DNA from 3 places in the Cedecea sp. B1(4) genome. Region 3 is predicted to be linked to each of the others. Evidence: predicted binding sites of a transcription regulator. Region 3 holds the regulator's gene; each other region holds the start of a gene.
The links. Region 3 encodes CRP, which controls carbon source genes, mostly activating them, when cyclic AMP is high. Its sites were predicted from a motif close to ATGTGANNNNNNTCACAT; they were not measured.
Positions count from the first base shown of each region.

Region 1 (5,452 bases), on a different contig from region 3:
GCGGGTGGTGACGATGGCGTTATCGCCGGTCAGCACTTTCACCGCTACGCCAATGTCCACCAGAGCAGCAATTGCCGGGCCTGCACTCTCTTTCGGTGGGTCGAGGAAGGTGAGGAAACCGCGGATAATCAGGTCGTGCTCATCGTCGGTGCCGTACTGTTTTTTCGCCTCGGCTTTAGGAATATCGCGAGTGGCCACCACCAGGACGCGGAAACCGTCTTTGTTGTAGTCATTGGTCATTGCCAGCATGGCGTCACGGCGCTGATTATCCAGCGCGACTACCTTGCCGTTCTCTTCCATGTGGGTGGCAATGCTCAGCATCTCTTCCACGGCGCCTTTGCACACCAGCAGGTGATTGCTCTGGCTGTCCTTCACCACAATCGACAGGCGGCGGCGGACGAAATCAAACGGCATCTCGTCGACTTTGCTGTAGCCCTGCGGTTTAACGAAGTTTGGCTCATTGTCAGAGAAGTAAATGACCGCCTGATCCATCAGGTTTTTGATGCCGCTTTGGTGATAGCTGTTAAGCCAGGCCAGCCCCAGCACGGACTCGTTTTTCTGCCCGTTGGTGCCTACGTGGTGCTCGAGGATGATCTTATCCTGCGTCAGCGTCCCGGTTTTGTCGGTGCATAGCACGTCCATTGCGCCCAGGTTCTGAATAGCGTTCAGGCGCTTAACCACGACTTTACGCTTCGCCATCGCCACCGCGCCTTTGGCGAGGTTGGCGCTGACGATCATCGGCAGCATTTCCGGCGTCAGGCCCACGGCCACCGCCAGGGCAAACAGCAGGGCATCCCACCATTCGCCTTTCATCAGGCCGTTAATCAGGAACACCACCGGCACCATCACCAGCATAAAGCGGATCAGCAGCCAGCTGACGCTGTTCACACCGCGGTCGAAGGCCGTTTGCGCGCGGCTCCCGACAATCGCTTTCGCCAGTGAGCCAAAGTAAGTGCGTGGCCCGGTTGCGACCACCACAGCCTGTGCGGTGCCGCTCACCACGTTGGTGCCCATAAAGCAGATGTTCGGGATATCCAGCAGGTTTTCGCTGTCGATCGCCTTATCGTGCGCGGACTTTTGCGCCACATCGCCCAGGGTGTCGTATTTCTCAATCGGCAGCGCTTCACCGGTCAGCACGGCCTGGCTGATGAATAGATCCCGGGACTCAATCAGGCGCACGTCTGCCGGGATCATATCCCCTGCATAGAGCTGCACGATGTCGCCCACAACTAGTTCGCGCATTGGGATTTCACGCGGGGTTCCTTTTTGCCCTGCGTGTTCACGACGCACAACCGTGGCGGTGGTGCGAACCATTGCTTTTAGCGCCTCGGCAGATTTCGCCGAGCGGTGTTCCTGCCAGAAACGCACCAGGCCGCTGAGCGCCACCATGGTGCCGATGATAATCACCGTCGTCAGGTCGCCGTCTTCGCCGTGGCTGGTAGGCAGCCAGTAATCGGTAAAGAAGCTGATCCCGGCGAGAATACCGAGCACGTAGATAAACGGGTTGTTAAATGCCATCAGTAGCTGAACCAGCGCGTGAGGCGGCTTGTCATGGGCAACTTCGTTCAGGCCATCCCGCTCCAGCCGGGCGCTGGCGTGGGCTTCCTGCAGCCCTTCCCGGGTAGTGTTCAGGTTGACCAGGGTTTCTGCGATGCCGTTTTTGGCTTCCTGGGCGGCACGCATAGACAGCGTGCTTTTTTTATTACGGTTCTTGGTTTGTACAGTCATGGTGGTGCTCCTGTCGCCGGACGGCAGCAGACTCTTTAGGGTAAACGCCAGATTAAGGGCGGCCGAAAATAGCCCGATGTCGCATGAGCGATCGGTTTTAAATTAATTTCGCACAGGGTTTCTCGCTATTTATTTATTAAAAATAAACAGGTGAGAAATTTATATTTTCTTTTCTTGGGACGTGTTTATGCCTGCTGAGAAATATGCCAGAAGGCATCAGCGAATAAACAGGTACCAACAGTGACGTAACTCAGCGTGGCGCACGGAAGCGGGCTGCGGCATAGCGCGCAGACGAACCTACGGCGTAACGGCTGAATCAGGCTACGAAGGGTCGACTTTGAGGGTCTTCGCCATCAGAGAAGCTGCAACGACGCTCCAGCTGGCCGGTGACAGGACTGACACGCCAGTTAGTGATGCGTTGGTTCAACTCACTGATTTTCGAGGAGAAAATTGAGTTTGACTGTTTTTTGCGTGCAGACAGCACCCGATCGCGGGGCGGCCGGACACGCAGCGTTGATGTCACTGTTTTGACACCAGGAAAAAGGGTAGATTTGAAGTTCATAACACACCTCGGGACCGTGAAAACCCTGGTCGAGGTGGGACAACACGAGAGCATCAGGCTCCGGCGAGACACACCAAAACGAAGAAGTGATCACAATCGATTTCATGTTTACTTTCCCGAACCGCCATTAAGGCCATGTTCGGGCAGCTACTAAATTCAGTATCCATTAGTCTCTTATGTCAGGTTAGGAAAGGCCGCAACTTCGGCCCGTGAAATCTACCCATGGGCAGTACTATTGTCAACCCGCGAGTGGAAATTAAATGTGTTCGTTTATATTTCAGTGAGGGAATATTGAGGGAAGGGAATAAAGGGTATTTTTTATCTCTCATTCGAAAGTTTTGTCTTAGTCACCATTATGCAGGGACGGCGAATATTCCGTTCACTTCCCGCCCTGTTTTTTATGCAGTCTCTGCACCGGTGAACGTGCCAGAGGGCATTACGCCATGCCCCCTGACAACCCCCGGCGCCCGGTGAGCTCATCGCCGCTGAAGCGGTAAACCCACCGGCTATCACCCAAACATTCGGGGTCGTTCGCGATTCGTTCCCGACGATCGCTCTCTTTCGCTGTTCCCGACAGCTCAACCCCGCCTGAGCCGTGAACCGGTGCGGGTGCTCCATATAAATCTGTACTTGAGGTGAACTGAACCTTAGCCGACCCCACATAAGCCTGGATATGTGGGACTACGAGACAAACAGAACATAAACACCCCATCCGGCGAGAGACATCGTCACCATTAATATTTTCCTTAAACTAAATCAAACTCCTCTGGCAAGGCCGATTTCTGCCCCACAGGCTTTGATTTGAAACAAAGTTTAACGCTTCTGGCGGTTCATCTAGCGCGCGAGTGTGATAAAAATCACATTCAGGCGGCGGGGGAACTGCCGTCGACAACCCGTTTTTGTTTCAGTTGAAAAGTTAGGTCGAACGTTATGGATGCGAAACCAACTCGCAGCCCCGGCGGTAAAATTGCGCTGTGGCTGTTCTATGCTTTTTGTTTGTACATCGTTTGGGCGATGGTGCGTTATTTTTGGGTCGTCAGCGGGGTAACCAGCGGCGATTTAGGCACCTTTAGCGGTAAACTCCTCGGAGCGCTGATGGGGTTGCTGGTGCTCGGGTCCGTTGCGGCGGTGCTGGGCTGGATAGCATGGTACACAAGGCCGCGTGCTTATCCTGTTAGCGCCAGAGAAAACCGGCTGCGTTGAAACCAGATTGCCCGATGAGCCACCTGCTTTTGCGTGGCTCAGGCTGGATACCTTCCCGCTGTAAAACTCCCGCTGAAGCTAGCCTATTTATTTCATGCTCTTTACCGGCATCATTTAATTTTTCTCTGCGATGCAATACTATTTATTCCTCATTAAAAAGAGGGTTTATCGTATTTATATAACTGTGCGTAAAGTCACGTTTGTTATTTTTCGAACTGTCTACACTGCGGGAAGATTTATGGGGAAAACTATGCACATTTATATTGTTCGAATCATAACGCTTGTTCGCACTATGTTGCCGATGTTCGGCAGCAGGGCGCGCGTTTGGTTGAATAATAGCTGCTGGTTTAATAGCGTGAGCGAACTGGAAAAAGACGACGCCGTTTATTCTGATTCGCTGGATAACGTTTGTGCCGTAAATTGGTCCCGGCTCTGGTGTAGCGCTGAGGTTTTATATCATTCGCTTCGCTATTCGCATTCTCCGTCATTAAAAAGGGAACATACCGTTGTGCGTCCGCGCCGTCTGGCCGTTCGCAAACGCTATGAACTTTCGTTCATGTGCCGTATTTCCAGCCTGCATCAGCTGATGATGTGTCTTCACGCCGGCGGTGATGCCGGGGACGCCGCGATGCTGGCCCATGTTCGCCCCCAAAGCACAATGCGCTTTTCAGCCATTGTGCTTTTTTTATTGCCTTTCTTCAGCCAGATAAGGAGTTGTTATGTATATCATTTGTGTTGCAGCTTGCCCTACGGGCGTCGCCCATACTTACATGGCTGCGGAGGCCCTGGCCCTGGTGGGTCAGCGGCGTGGGCATGAAGTGAAAGTCGAAACGCAGGGCAGCATGGGTGTCGAAAACGAAATTACCGCCGACGATCTTGCCCGGGCCGATGCGGTGATTCTCGCCACGGATGTGGCGATTACCGGCAAAGAACGTTTTGACGGCATGATGAAACTGGAGTGCAGCGTGGCCGACCCGATAAAGTTTGGCGAGGCCGTGTTTGAGGCGATAGAGGCGGAGATAGCAAATGGCTAAACTCAAGGCAGAGGCGGGGATGTCGACCGGCAAAGAGGTCAAAAATGCCATTATGACCGGGGTGTCATGGATGCTGCCGTTTGTCATTGCCGGGGCGGTGATCATGGGTATCGCGCGCATCGGTGCTTCGCTCTACGGCATCGAAAATATCTGGGATGCCAGCCATGCTCAGGCGGCGAGCATCATTGTGCAGATGCTGCATAAATTCGATGGATTTGGTGGCCTGGCGCTGTCGCTGATGCTGCCGGTGGTCGCCGGGTATATCAGCTTTGCCATCGCCAATAAGCCGGGGCTGGCGCCGGGGATGGTGGGCGGCTTACTGGCCAGCAGCCTCGGAACCGGGTTTCTTGGGGCGCTCGCCGCCGGTTTTGTTGCGGGATACATCGTGCGGGCGCTGGCAACCTGGGTCAAACTGCCTGCTGCGCTGGCCTCTGCTGGCCCTATTTTTATCCTGCCCGTAGGCGGCACGCTGCTGACCTGCATGGTGATGGCTTTTATTATCGGTGGCCCGCTGGCTGCGCTGAATCACGGGATGGAAACCTGGCTGCTGGCGATGTCCGGGACGAACAAAATCATTCTGGCAGCCGTCGTGGGCGGGATGGTGGGCTTTGACCTGGGCGGCCCGGTGAACAAGGCGGCGGTAACCACCGCCATGGCGCTGCTGGCTTCCGGAATTTACGACCCCAACACCGCCGCGCAGGTGGCGATTATCGTCCCGCCGATTGGCCTCGGGGTTGCAACGCTCATCTGGGCTAAGCGCTTCCCGGCTTCGCTGCGCGAGGCGGGCAAGGCTTCGACGCTGATGGGCCTGATTGGCGTATCTGAAGGGGCGATTCCTTTCGCGCTGGCAAACCCCAAAATTATCGTCATCAATGTGGTTGGCTCAGCCACCGGGGCCGCGCTGGCCGTCGGACTGGGTGCGGTA
Region 1 is NZ_JCAHMZ010000002.1:97,029-102,480, forward strand. It holds gene mgtA (magnesium-translocating P-type ATPase) at 1-1,728, opposite strand, end outside; gene drpB (cell division protein DrpB) at 3,221-3,493, shown strand; gene ACR6JA_RS03895 (PTS fructose transporter subunit IIB) at 4,213-4,527, shown strand; gene ACR6JA_RS03900 (PTS fructose transporter subunit IIC) at 4,520-5,452, shown strand, end outside.
Region 1: a site for CRP is predicted at 3,136-3,153, ahead of drpB (cell division protein DrpB). Genes of this name have one in related genera too.

Region 2 (5,452 bases), on a different contig from region 3:
CGCCGGAAGATCTGTGGCTGAAAACAGACTCGCTGTTTAGCGAGCTGAAAGCCTGGCCGCGCGTGCAGCTCAAAACTGATTCGCTGGCGAAGAAAGCCGCCAACGTGAACCTGGGGTACCAGGCGCTGCCGGACCTGGCCGTGCAGGCACAGCAGAAAGCCCCGCTGGATAGCCTGCGGAAGTTCCTCGAGTCCTTCACCGGGCCGGTGATTTTCTCGGTCGAAAGCGAAGGCCGCCGTGAAGCGCTGGGCGAACTGCTCGGGCGCATCAAAGTCGCGCCCAAACGCATTTACCGCCTGGAAGAAGCCGAAAATAACGGCCGCTATCTGATGATCGGCGCCAGCGAGCACGGCTTTATTGATACCCTGCGTAACCGGGCGCTGATTTGCGAAAGCGACCTGCTGGGCGAGCGCGTCAGCCGCCGTCGCCAGGACAGCCGCCGCACCATTAACCCGGACACGCTGATCCGCAACCTGGCCGAGCTGCATGCGGGCCAGCCGGTGGTTCACCTGGAACACGGCGTGGGCCGTTACGCCGGGCTGACGACGCTGGAAGCCGGGGGCATTACCGCCGAATACCTGATGCTGACCTACGCGGGCGACGCCAAACTTTACGTCCCGGTTTCGTCCCTGCACCTGATCAGCCGCTACGCGGGCGGTGCCGACGAAAATGCGCCGCTGCACAAGCTGGGCAGCGATGCCTGGTCCCGCGCCCGGCAAAAAGCAGCGGAGAAAGTGCGCGATGTCGCCGCTGAACTGCTGGATATCTATGCGATGCGCGCCGCCAAAGAAGGCTTTGCCTTTAAGCACGATCGCGAGCAGTACCAGCTGTTCTGTGACAGCTTCCCGTTCGAAACGACCCCGGACCAGGCTCAGGCCATCAATGCCGTGCTGAGTGACATGTGTCGCCCGCTGGCGATGGACAGGCTGGTGTGTGGCGACGTGGGCTTCGGTAAAACCGAAGTTGCGATGCGTGCCGCATTCCTGGCCGTGGAGAACAACAAACAGGTGGCGGTACTAGTGCCGACGACCCTGCTGGCTCAGCAGCACTACGACAACTTCCGCGACCGCTTCGCCAACTGGCCGGTGCGCATTGAAATGCTTTCCCGCTTCCGCAGCGCCAAAGAACAGACCCAAATTCTGGAACAGGCCAGCGAAGGGAAAATCGATATACTGATCGGCACCCACAAGCTGCTGCAGGCCGACGTGAAATGGCGCGATCTTGGGCTGTTGATTGTCGATGAAGAGCACCGCTTTGGCGTGCGCCACAAAGAGCGCATTAAAGCGATGCGCGCCGACGTGGATATTCTGACGCTGACCGCAACGCCTATTCCACGAACCCTGAATATGGCAATGAGCGGCATGCGCGACTTGTCGATTATCGCCACGCCTCCGGCACGCCGCCTGGCGGTGAAAACCTTCGTGCGCGAGTACGACAATCTGGTGGTGCGGGAAGCCATCCTGCGTGAAGTGCTGCGCGGTGGCCAGGTGTATTACCTTTTCAACGACGTCGAAAACATTCAGAAAGCCGCCGATAAGCTGGCTGAACTGGTGCCAGAAGCGCGTATTGCCATCGGCCACGGCCAGATGCGCGAGCGCGAGCTGGAGCGGGTGATGAACGACTTCCACCACCAGCGTTTTAACGTGCTGGTGTGCACCACGATCATCGAAACCGGGATCGATATTCCGACCGCCAATACCATCATCATCGAGCGGGCTGACCACTTTGGCCTGGCGCAGCTTCACCAGCTGCGTGGCCGCGTCGGGCGTTCTCACCACCAGGCCTATGCCTGGCTGCTGACGCCGCACCCGAAGGCAATGACCACAGACGCGCAAAAACGCCTGGAGGCGATCGCCTCGCTGGAAGATTTAGGTGCCGGGTTCGCGTTAGCCACCCACGACCTGGAAATTCGCGGCGCGGGCGAGCTGCTGGGGGAGGATCAGAGCGGGCAGATGGAAACTATCGGCTTCTCGCTGTACATGGAGCTGCTGGAAAACGCCGTCGATGCGCTGAAAGAGGGCCGCGAGCCCTCGCTGGAAGATCTCACCAACAGCCAGACAGAGGTCGAGCTGCGAATGCCCGCCCTGCTGCCGGATGATTTTATTCCCGATGTCAATACGCGCCTGTCGTTCTACAAACGCATCGCCAGCGCCAAAGGCGAGCACGAGCTGGACGAGCTAAAAGTCGAGCTTATCGACCGATTTGGCCTGCTGCCGGATGCGGCACGTAATCTGCTGGATATCGCCGCGCTGCGCCAGCAGGCACAGAAGCTGGGCGTGCGTAAGATTGAGGGCAATGAAAAAGGCGGCACCATCGAGTTCGCGGAGAAAAACCACGTTGATCCTGTGTGGCTGATTGGCCTGCTGCAGAAGCAGCCGCAGCATTACCGCCTTGACGGCCCTACCCGACTGAAGTTCTTCCAGGCGCTTGAGGACAGAAAAACACGCATGGAATGGGTGCGTAACTTTATGCGCAGCCTGGCGGAAAACGCCGCGGCCTGACGCCTCTGCGCCTTACCGCCCGGTAAGGCGCAATTTTCTGTGACATTTACACACTCTTTGCAATCCCCAGGACTTCCCGACACGCAGCTCAGCGATAATTGGCGTTTATCTGCCTCAAAAATTAGCCATTACATCGCAGGGTTTAAGCTATGTTTGCATCGCATACTTTGTCTTTCCGCCGCTGGTTTACCGCCGCAGCCTTACTGGGTGCCGCGGCCATGGCGCTGCCCGCCAGCGCTAACGATTATCCGCTTCCCGCCGCTAACAGCCGCCTGATCGGCAAAAACCTGTTCCATCAGGTTGAAAACGACGGCGGCTCGCTGGAGGCCATTGCCAAAAAGTACAACGTCGGTTTCCTGGCGTTGCTGCAGGCCAACCCGGGCGTGGATCCTTATGTGCCCCGCGCCGGGAGCGTGCTGACCATCCCGCGCCAGATGCTGCTGCCAGATGTCCCACGCGAGGGGATTGTGATTAACCTCGCCGAACTGCGTCTGTATTATTTCCCGGCAGGGAAAAACAGCGTCACCGTTTACCCGATTGGCATTGGCCAACTGGGCGGAGACACGTTGACCCCGACGATGGTGACCAAGATTTCCGACAAACGGGCCAACCCGACCTGGACACCAACGGCCAATATTCGCGCGCGTTACCTGGCGCAGGGCATTAAGCTCCCGGCCGTGGTTCCTGCCGGGCCGGATAACCCAATGGGGCACCACGCGATTCGCCTGGCAGCGTTCGGCGGCGTTTACCTGCTACACGGCACCAACGCCGACTTCGGTATCGGTATGCGCGTCAGCTCCGGCTGTATCCGCCTGCGCGACGGCGATATCAAAGCGCTGTTTAACACGGTCCCGGTCGGCACTTCAGTGCGTATCATCAACACGCCAATCAAAGCGTCCGTTGAGCCAGACGGCTCTCGCCTGGTTGAAGTTCACCAGCCGCTGTCCAAAGCGATTGATGATGACCCGAAAGTTCTGCCGATTGTACTGAACGAGCAGATGACGCAGTTCCGCAACGCACCTAAAACCGATGCGCAGGTGATGGAACAGGCCATGGAGCACCGTTCCGGGATGCCGGTCAACGTCAGTGCCCATGCCGCTGACCAGTCGAACAACGAAATCTGAGTTAAATCTTCAGGCGTAAAAAAAAGCCCTGTCTTTCGACAGGGCTTAAACCTGATGACAGACACATACTTGCATGTGCTTTCATCTTAAAAACCAGGAAAATCAATTCATTGATTTTCGGCTGATAACCACAAAGAAGGAAAAACCACGCTTTTTCCTTCTTTGTTTAAGCATGAAGGCCCTGTCGAAAGACAGGGCCTTTTGCTTGCAGTGGCATATAACGAATAAGGTCAAACGTATTGAGGGTTAACGTCTGGCTTATTTATAGATGACGGCAGTACCGTGCAGGGTGTTCGGACCGTTAACGGAGGTAATACGGAACGATTTAGCGCCCATTGCATCGGCCTTCGCGGCCAGCTGTTCTTCCAGGGAAGAGAGGTTGCTGCCCGCATCGGCGCTGATGGTGCCGACTTTTTGCTGGCCGGCAGGCGTAGCGGAGACTTCTACAGCCGCAAAGCTTGCAAATGAGATTGAGCTAATCACGGCGGCAGCGAACAGAGTAGTTAAGGTTTTCATGATTCAGGTCCTAAGCAGGTGAATGTTAGGTCGTTAAACTTAATTAGTTAACGATCGATAACTAAATCATAATCGTGATCCACGTCACACGTCAACACATTTTAATAACGACCGTTAATTAATTAAAAAAAGCGCTATTTTTCATTGTGATAAGAAATAATTATTTTTCATAACGTGGCACTGGCTACCGCCGCCGATTATTTTTATAATAAGTGTTCACTAATTAGACAGAGGTTAAACGGCAGGTATGGCAACCGAGACTTTAAGTTGCAGCAAAAAAAGCCGTGGCCGTCCAAAAGTGTTTGACAGGGAAGCAGCACTCGACAAGGCCATGACACTCTTCTGGCAGCATGGCTATGAAGCAACATCCATGGCGCATCTGGTAGAAGCCACCGGGGCAAAGGCCCCAACGCTCTACGCGGAGTTCATCAACAAAGAAGGCCTGTTCCGCGCGGTGCTGGATCGCTATATCGCGCGCTTTGCGGCGAAGCACGAGGCCTGCCTGTTTTGTGAAGAGCAGACCATGGAAGCCGCGCTGGAGAACTATCTTTCCGCGGTCGCGCAATGTTTTACCGATAAGAGCACGCCCGCTGGTTGCTTTATCATTTGCACCTCATCCGTGCTGGCCGCGTCGTCGGAAGACATCGCCGCAACGATTAAAGCCCGCCATGCCGTGCAGGAGCAAACGCTGGTGCGTTTCCTTGAAATGCGCCAGCAAAAAGGCGAGATCCCGGCGGAACGTAACATTCGCTGCTTGGCAAAATACCTGTGCTGCATCATTCAGGGGATGTCGGTCAGCGCCCGCGAGAACGCCAGCTATGAAGAGTTAATGCAGATTGTGAAAACCACGGTGATGTTGATGCCGCAGTTGAAGAAGATCTGATCCAGGGCGGCCAATGGCCGCCTTATCTATACTCTAAACAATTCTCTAAACAATTCGAGTTGCAGGAAGGCGTCAAGAGTGGGAATCCTCAGGAGCATAGCTAACTATGTGACAGAGGTGAGCAGGTGCAGGCAACGCACCTGCAGCTTGAAGTATGACGAGTATATTAACGCACTCGCCCTTTCGCCCAGTAGGCCATAAAGTTAATGGCTTCGTGCTCAACGCCACGTTCGCCAATCAAATGGCGGCGCAGCAGCTTAACCACCGTCGACTCCGCCGCTACCCAGCCGTAAAACTCGTTGCTGCCGCTGGTGGCTTTATCCCACAGCAGTTCGCCTTCGGCCTCTTCCTGGACAGCTTCGTGATGGCCGCTTTCCGGCACCCTCGCCTGCATTTTTACCGCCTGAATCAGGCATTCGCCGTGGGTG
Region 2 is NZ_JCAHMZ010000001.1:274,618-280,069, reverse strand. It holds gene mfd (transcription-repair coupling factor) at 1-2,501, shown strand, start outside; gene ldtC (L,D-transpeptidase LdtC) at 2,651-3,625, shown strand; gene bhsA (multiple stress resistance protein BhsA) at 3,884-4,141, opposite strand; gene ACR6JA_RS01315 (TetR/AcrR family transcriptional regulator) at 4,389-5,024, shown strand; gene ACR6JA_RS01310 (siderophore-interacting protein) at 5,191-5,452, opposite strand, start outside.
Region 2: a site for CRP is predicted at 4,214-4,231, ahead of bhsA (multiple stress resistance protein BhsA). Genes of this name have one in related genera too.

Region 3 (5,452 bases):
GTGCAGTTCCACCCGGAAAGTATTCTCAGCGAACAGGGGCATGCGCTGCTGGCGAATTTCCTCCAGAGATGAATTGTCACTTGCCTGTTTTTGGTTTTTTATGCATATTTCGTGATTATATTTTCATTAAAATCTAACGCATAAAAACGGGTGGGGAATAAATGGCAACTGAACAAGCAGCGGTTACGCGGGCAACCTTCGATGAAGTGATTCTGCCGATTTATGCACCAGCAGAATTTATTCCAGTGAAAGGGAAAGGCAGCCGCGTGTGGGACGCAGCCGGGAAGGAGTATGTGGATTTTGCCGGAGGCATCGCCGTGACCGCACTGGGGCATTGCCACCCTGCGCTGGTGGAGGCGCTGAAGACCCAGGGTGAAGCCCTGTGGCACACCAGCAACGTTTTTACTAATGAGCCCGCCCTGAAACTTGCCCGTAAGCTGATTGATGCCACCTTTGCCGAGCGCGTCGTCTTCATGAACTCCGGTACGGAAGCGAACGAGACGGCTTTCAAGCTGGCTCGCTATTATGCTTCGACCCGCCATAGCCCGTACAAAAGCAAAATCATCGCCTTCTACAATGCGTTTCACGGGCGTTCGCTGTTCACTGTTTCCGTGGGTGGACAGGCTAAATACTCCGACGGCTTCGGCCCGAAACCTGCCGACATTATTCATGTGCCGTATAACGACCTCGCGGCGGTGAAAGCGGTGATGGGCGATCATACCTGCGCGGTAGTGGTGGAGCCGATTCAGGGCGAGGGTGGCGTGACCGCCGCGACGCCGGAGTTCCTGCAGGGGCTGCGCGATTTGTGTGATGAGCATCAGGCGCTATTGGTCTTTGATGAAGTGCAGTCCGGCATGGGCCGCACGGGCGAGCTTTTCGCTTACATCAACTACGGCGTCACGCCAGATATTCTGACCAGCGCCAAAGCGCTTGGCGGTGGCTTCCCGGTAAGCGCTATGCTGACCACCCATGAAATTGCCTCCGCGTTCCACGTCGGTAGCCACGGTTCTACCTACGGTGGCAACCCATTGGCCTGTGCGGTGGCCGGGGCGGCTTTCGATATCATCAACACGCCGGAAGTTCTCAAAGGTGTGGCGGACAAACGTCAGCTTTTCGTTGAACAACTGCAAAAGATAAACGCACAGTTCGATCTTTTCAGCGACATTCGTGGCATGGGACTGTTGATTGGTGCAGAGCTTAACGAGAAGTACAAAGGGCGTGCCCGCGAGTTTCTCTACGCTGGCGCGGCAGAAGGTGTGATGGTATTGAACGCCGGGCCGGACGTTATGCGCTTCGCGCCTTCGCTTATTGTCGAGGACGCGGATATCCTGGAAGGGATGCAGCGTTTCGCCAAAGCGGTTGCCAGCGTGGTAGCCAGCTAAGGCTAACCCGAGCGTCGCAGACGGCGGTTGAGCCAGATCCCATGATGAGGCCGCTGGCGCCAGGCGACCGAGGAGATGGTATGCATGGTGTTCAGGTGGCCAATAATCCGCTGTAAATGCTGCTCCATGGTGCTTAACGGCCCCGTGGGCAGCGTGTCCGATTCCAGGATATTCGCGTCGTTCGACCCGCCAGGCCCGTCATACTCCAGCCTTTGCTGGCATCGCTGTAACCCAATCTCACAAGACTGTAGATATTTCTGCGCCAGGTCCGGCGTCAGCATGTTGTGTTCGCGCGCCAGCGTGGTCATGGCGTTGATATGCTCGACGATGAACTGGCTGTGCGTCACCCAAAGTTTCATGTCTGCCAGGTAGTGGGAGTTAAAGCCTGGCTCCTGCATCGCCTGATTGAGCGAGTTAAACAGCGCATTGTGCGCCTGGTTGACCCGCATACGCTGCCAGGCCAGCGGCGTGGGCTCTGGATCGTTGCTCAATATCAGCCGAATAGCATCCTGATCTGCCTCCAGCGCGTCGTGGGCGTTCTGACGCAATAGGCCGGTTTGCCACTGTGGCCACAGCCAGATCATGCCGCCAAAGGCGATCAGGCAGCCAAGAAGAGTGTCTATGAGCCTGGGAATGATGTAACTCTCGGCGCTGAGGGTAATGAGCTGCAGGGTATATACCGCCGTGACGGTAAAGCCAATGGTGGCCCAGCCGTAGCTTTTGCGGATAAACAGGTAGCTCACCAGCGTAATCATTAACATCGCCAGCAGGGTGTAGCTGTCCGGGACGTGGAAGTGCAGGGTGATACCCGCGATACACAGCCCTGCCATGGTGCCTGCCGCCCTGTGAACAATGCGCACCCGCGTTGCACCGTAGCCGTTTTGCGTCACGAACATCACCGTCATTAGGATCCAATACGGCTTTGGCAGGTGTAAGAAGGAGCCCAGCAGGCTGGCAATGGTCAACATCACACCTAAGCGCGCGGAGCTGCGCAAAGCGGAGGATTTGAACGAGAGATAGCTTTTCAGGGCCGGGAAAAACGGTAAACGGCGTTCCCTGTCCTCCATTAAATCCCTCACGTACAGCGGCCGCTGGGTTTTCAGTACCCGGGCAATGCGGCTGAAGTGGTAATGGCAGAACTGCCCCACTGGATTGTCCGGGTTCTGGCGAGCTATTTTTTCCAGGGCGTCGATCTGCTTATCCATGGTAAAGCGCGTTGGATAGCGGTGATAAAGAATATCGTCTGCCAGCACGCGCAGGCGCGCGGCGATGGTTTGGGCATTCCAGCGGATCACCGCCTCGGCATGGCTTTGCTCGACCAGTTTTTGCACCTCTTCAGGCTGGTGCAGGCTTACCGAAATGTGTTCCTGCAGATCCAGCGCAACCTGGAAAGCGCGTAATAGACGCTTGTAGCCGTTTTGCTGGTTGGCCGATAGCATATGCAGCTGCTGATAGCAGGTGGTGATCAGATCGACGGCTTTTTGTTGGCGGGCCAGCAGCGGCGGCAGCGCTTTTTCCGGGTCGGTATGCTGGGTCAGCAGGCTGTATTTTGCTTCGCAGTAATCTGCCAATTGGCGGTACAGCAGGCTGAGCGACTCCCTGAGCGGCTGTTCGCGCCAAAGCCGGAACCAGAACCAGTTGAAAGCGCCGTACCAGATGGTACCGAAGATATAGAGCACCATCGGTTTCCATATAGGCATGTTACCGGCCATGCTGAGCGTAAAAATAGCGGCGATCAGCGATGCGGGCAGCAGGCGAGCGTGAAGTGAACTGATTTCCGCCGTCACGCCGAGCAGCAGAGCCATGACGATCAATATTGCCGGCAGCGGGATGTGGGTATAGAGCAGCAGAAGCTGCAGGATAAGGCTGCTGAGGGCGAACAGGCTGCCGCCTATAATCAAACGTTTGAAGAAGCGTTTGTGTGGTGTGTCCAGCCCGGCAATGTTGCAGCAGGCGGGAACTAACGAGAAGAGCAGGCCGTTTTGCAGGCTGCCAAGCAGCAGGCCGACAGCCACGGGAAGACACAGCACCAGCGTTTGCCGCAGCGCGTAGTTAACTTCCGGGTGGTAAATTAATCTCTTCCACATAGCCTGAATTGTAGAGACAAAAAAGGCGTGTTACCGAAGCGACACGCCTTTATAAGGGCTAATTAACGGGTGCCGTAAACGACAATCGTTTTACCGTGGGCGGAAATGAGGTTCTGATCTTCCAGCATTTTCAGAATACGGCCAACGGTTTCGCGGGAGCAGCCCACGATCTGACCGATTTCCTGGCGGGTGATTTTGATTTGCATCCCGTCCGGGTGGGTCATGGCATCCGGCTGTTTAGCCAGGTTAAGCAGCGTCTGAGCGATGCGGCCGGTCACGTCGAGGAAGGCAAGGTTGCCAACTTTCTCAGAAGTCACCTGCAGGCGGCGCGCCATCTGGGAAGAAAGACGCATCAGGATATCCGGGTTGACCTGAATCAGCTGACGGAATTTTTTATAGGAAATTTCAGCTACTTCACAGGCTGTTTTGGCACGAACCCAGGCGCTACGCTCCTGACCTTCTTCGAATAAACCTAATTCACCAATGAAATCACCCTGATTCAGATAAGAAAGGATCATCTCCTTGCCTTCTTCATCTTTAATCAGAACAGCTACGGAGCCTTTGACGATGTAGTACAGCGTCTCCGCCTTTTCACCCTGGTGAATCAGCGTGCTCTTCGACGGATACTTATGAATGTGGCAATGAGACAAGAACCATTCGAGAGTCGGGTCTGTTTGCGGTTTGCCAAGCACCATGCGCGGTTATCCTCTGTTATAAACTGGCTACCAAAGACAAGACGTGGAACCTCTTGTCTGGCGTTGCAATCGTGAAATTTTCCCAAGCCCTGGGAGCTGGCGGGCAGGTTAACCCTGCGGCCTGTAATTAGTCGTTTCCTCTGCTTACGGCATAAACGTCTCTGTATCGCAGCAGCATCCGGATTGTTTTAGCATAGCTTTTGGTTAGTGTCTTGTATTGTCTCGTTTCAGCATGACCTGGATCGCCTTACGTTGCCAGTTTTCACGTAGACGCGTAATCTGAAAGAAATTTTTATTACGGGAGTAGGTAAAATGCAGGCACGTGTTAAATGGGTGGAAGGCATGACCTTCCTCGGCGAATCCGCTTCTGGCCACCAAGTTCTGATGGACGGTAACTCCGGGGATAAAGCGCCAAGCCCGATGGAAATGCTGCTGATGGCCGCGGGCGGTTGTAGCTCAATTGACGTGGTGTCGATTCTGCAAAAAGGCCGCCATGATGTGACGGATTGTGAGGTGAAACTGACTTCCGAACGTCGTGAAGAAGCACCGCGTCTGTTTACCCGCATCCATCTGCATTTTGTTGTGACCGGGAAAGAGCTGAAAGAAAGCGCGGTTGCCCGCGCCGTTGAGCTGACCGCAGAGAAATATTGCTCGGTGACGTTGATGCTGGAGAAAGCCGCCGAGATTAGCCACAGCTACGAAATTATTGAAGCGTAAGTAGAAAAGGGCGGTGTAAAGCCGCCCTCACGCTATCAGGCAATTTTCCTGCCTTCCGCCAGCCGCTGCACCAGCGGGGCCATGATCAGCTCCATCGCCAGCCCCATTTTCCCGCCCGGTACCACCAATGTATTGATGTGGGAGATAAACGACCCCTGCAACATCGCCAGCAGATAAGGGAAGTCGATGTCGTCCAGCCCACGGAAGTGAATGACCACGAAGCTTTCGTCCAGCGACGGAATGGCTCGCGCGGCAAACGGGTTAGAGGTGTCTACGGTCGGAACGCGCTGGAAGTTGATATGGGTACGTGAGAACTGCGGCGTAATGAAGTTGATGTAATCGTCCATGGATCGCACTACGGAATCCATCACCGCTTCCCGTGAATGGCCGCGTTCGCTGGTATCGCGCACCAGTTTCTGAATCCATTCCAGGTTAACGATGGGCACCACGCCTACCAGTAAATCGACGCAGTCGGCGACGTTATGTTGAGGGGTGACTACACCGCCGTGCAGGCCTTCGTAAAACAGGACGTCAGTGGGCTCCGGGAGCGGCTGCCAGGGCGTAAAAGTGC
Region 3 is NZ_JCAHMZ010000007.1:14,530-19,981, reverse strand. It holds gene pabA (aminodeoxychorismate synthase component 2) at 1-72, shown strand, start outside; gene argD (bifunctional acetylornithine/succinyldiaminopimelate transaminase) at 162-1,382, shown strand; gene ACR6JA_RS15440 (YccS/YhfK family putative transporter) at 1,385-3,469, opposite strand; gene crp (cAMP-activated global transcriptional regulator CRP) at 3,532-4,164, opposite strand; gene ACR6JA_RS15430 (OsmC family protein) at 4,477-4,881, shown strand; gene ACR6JA_RS15425 (phosphoribulokinase) at 4,917-5,452, opposite strand, start outside.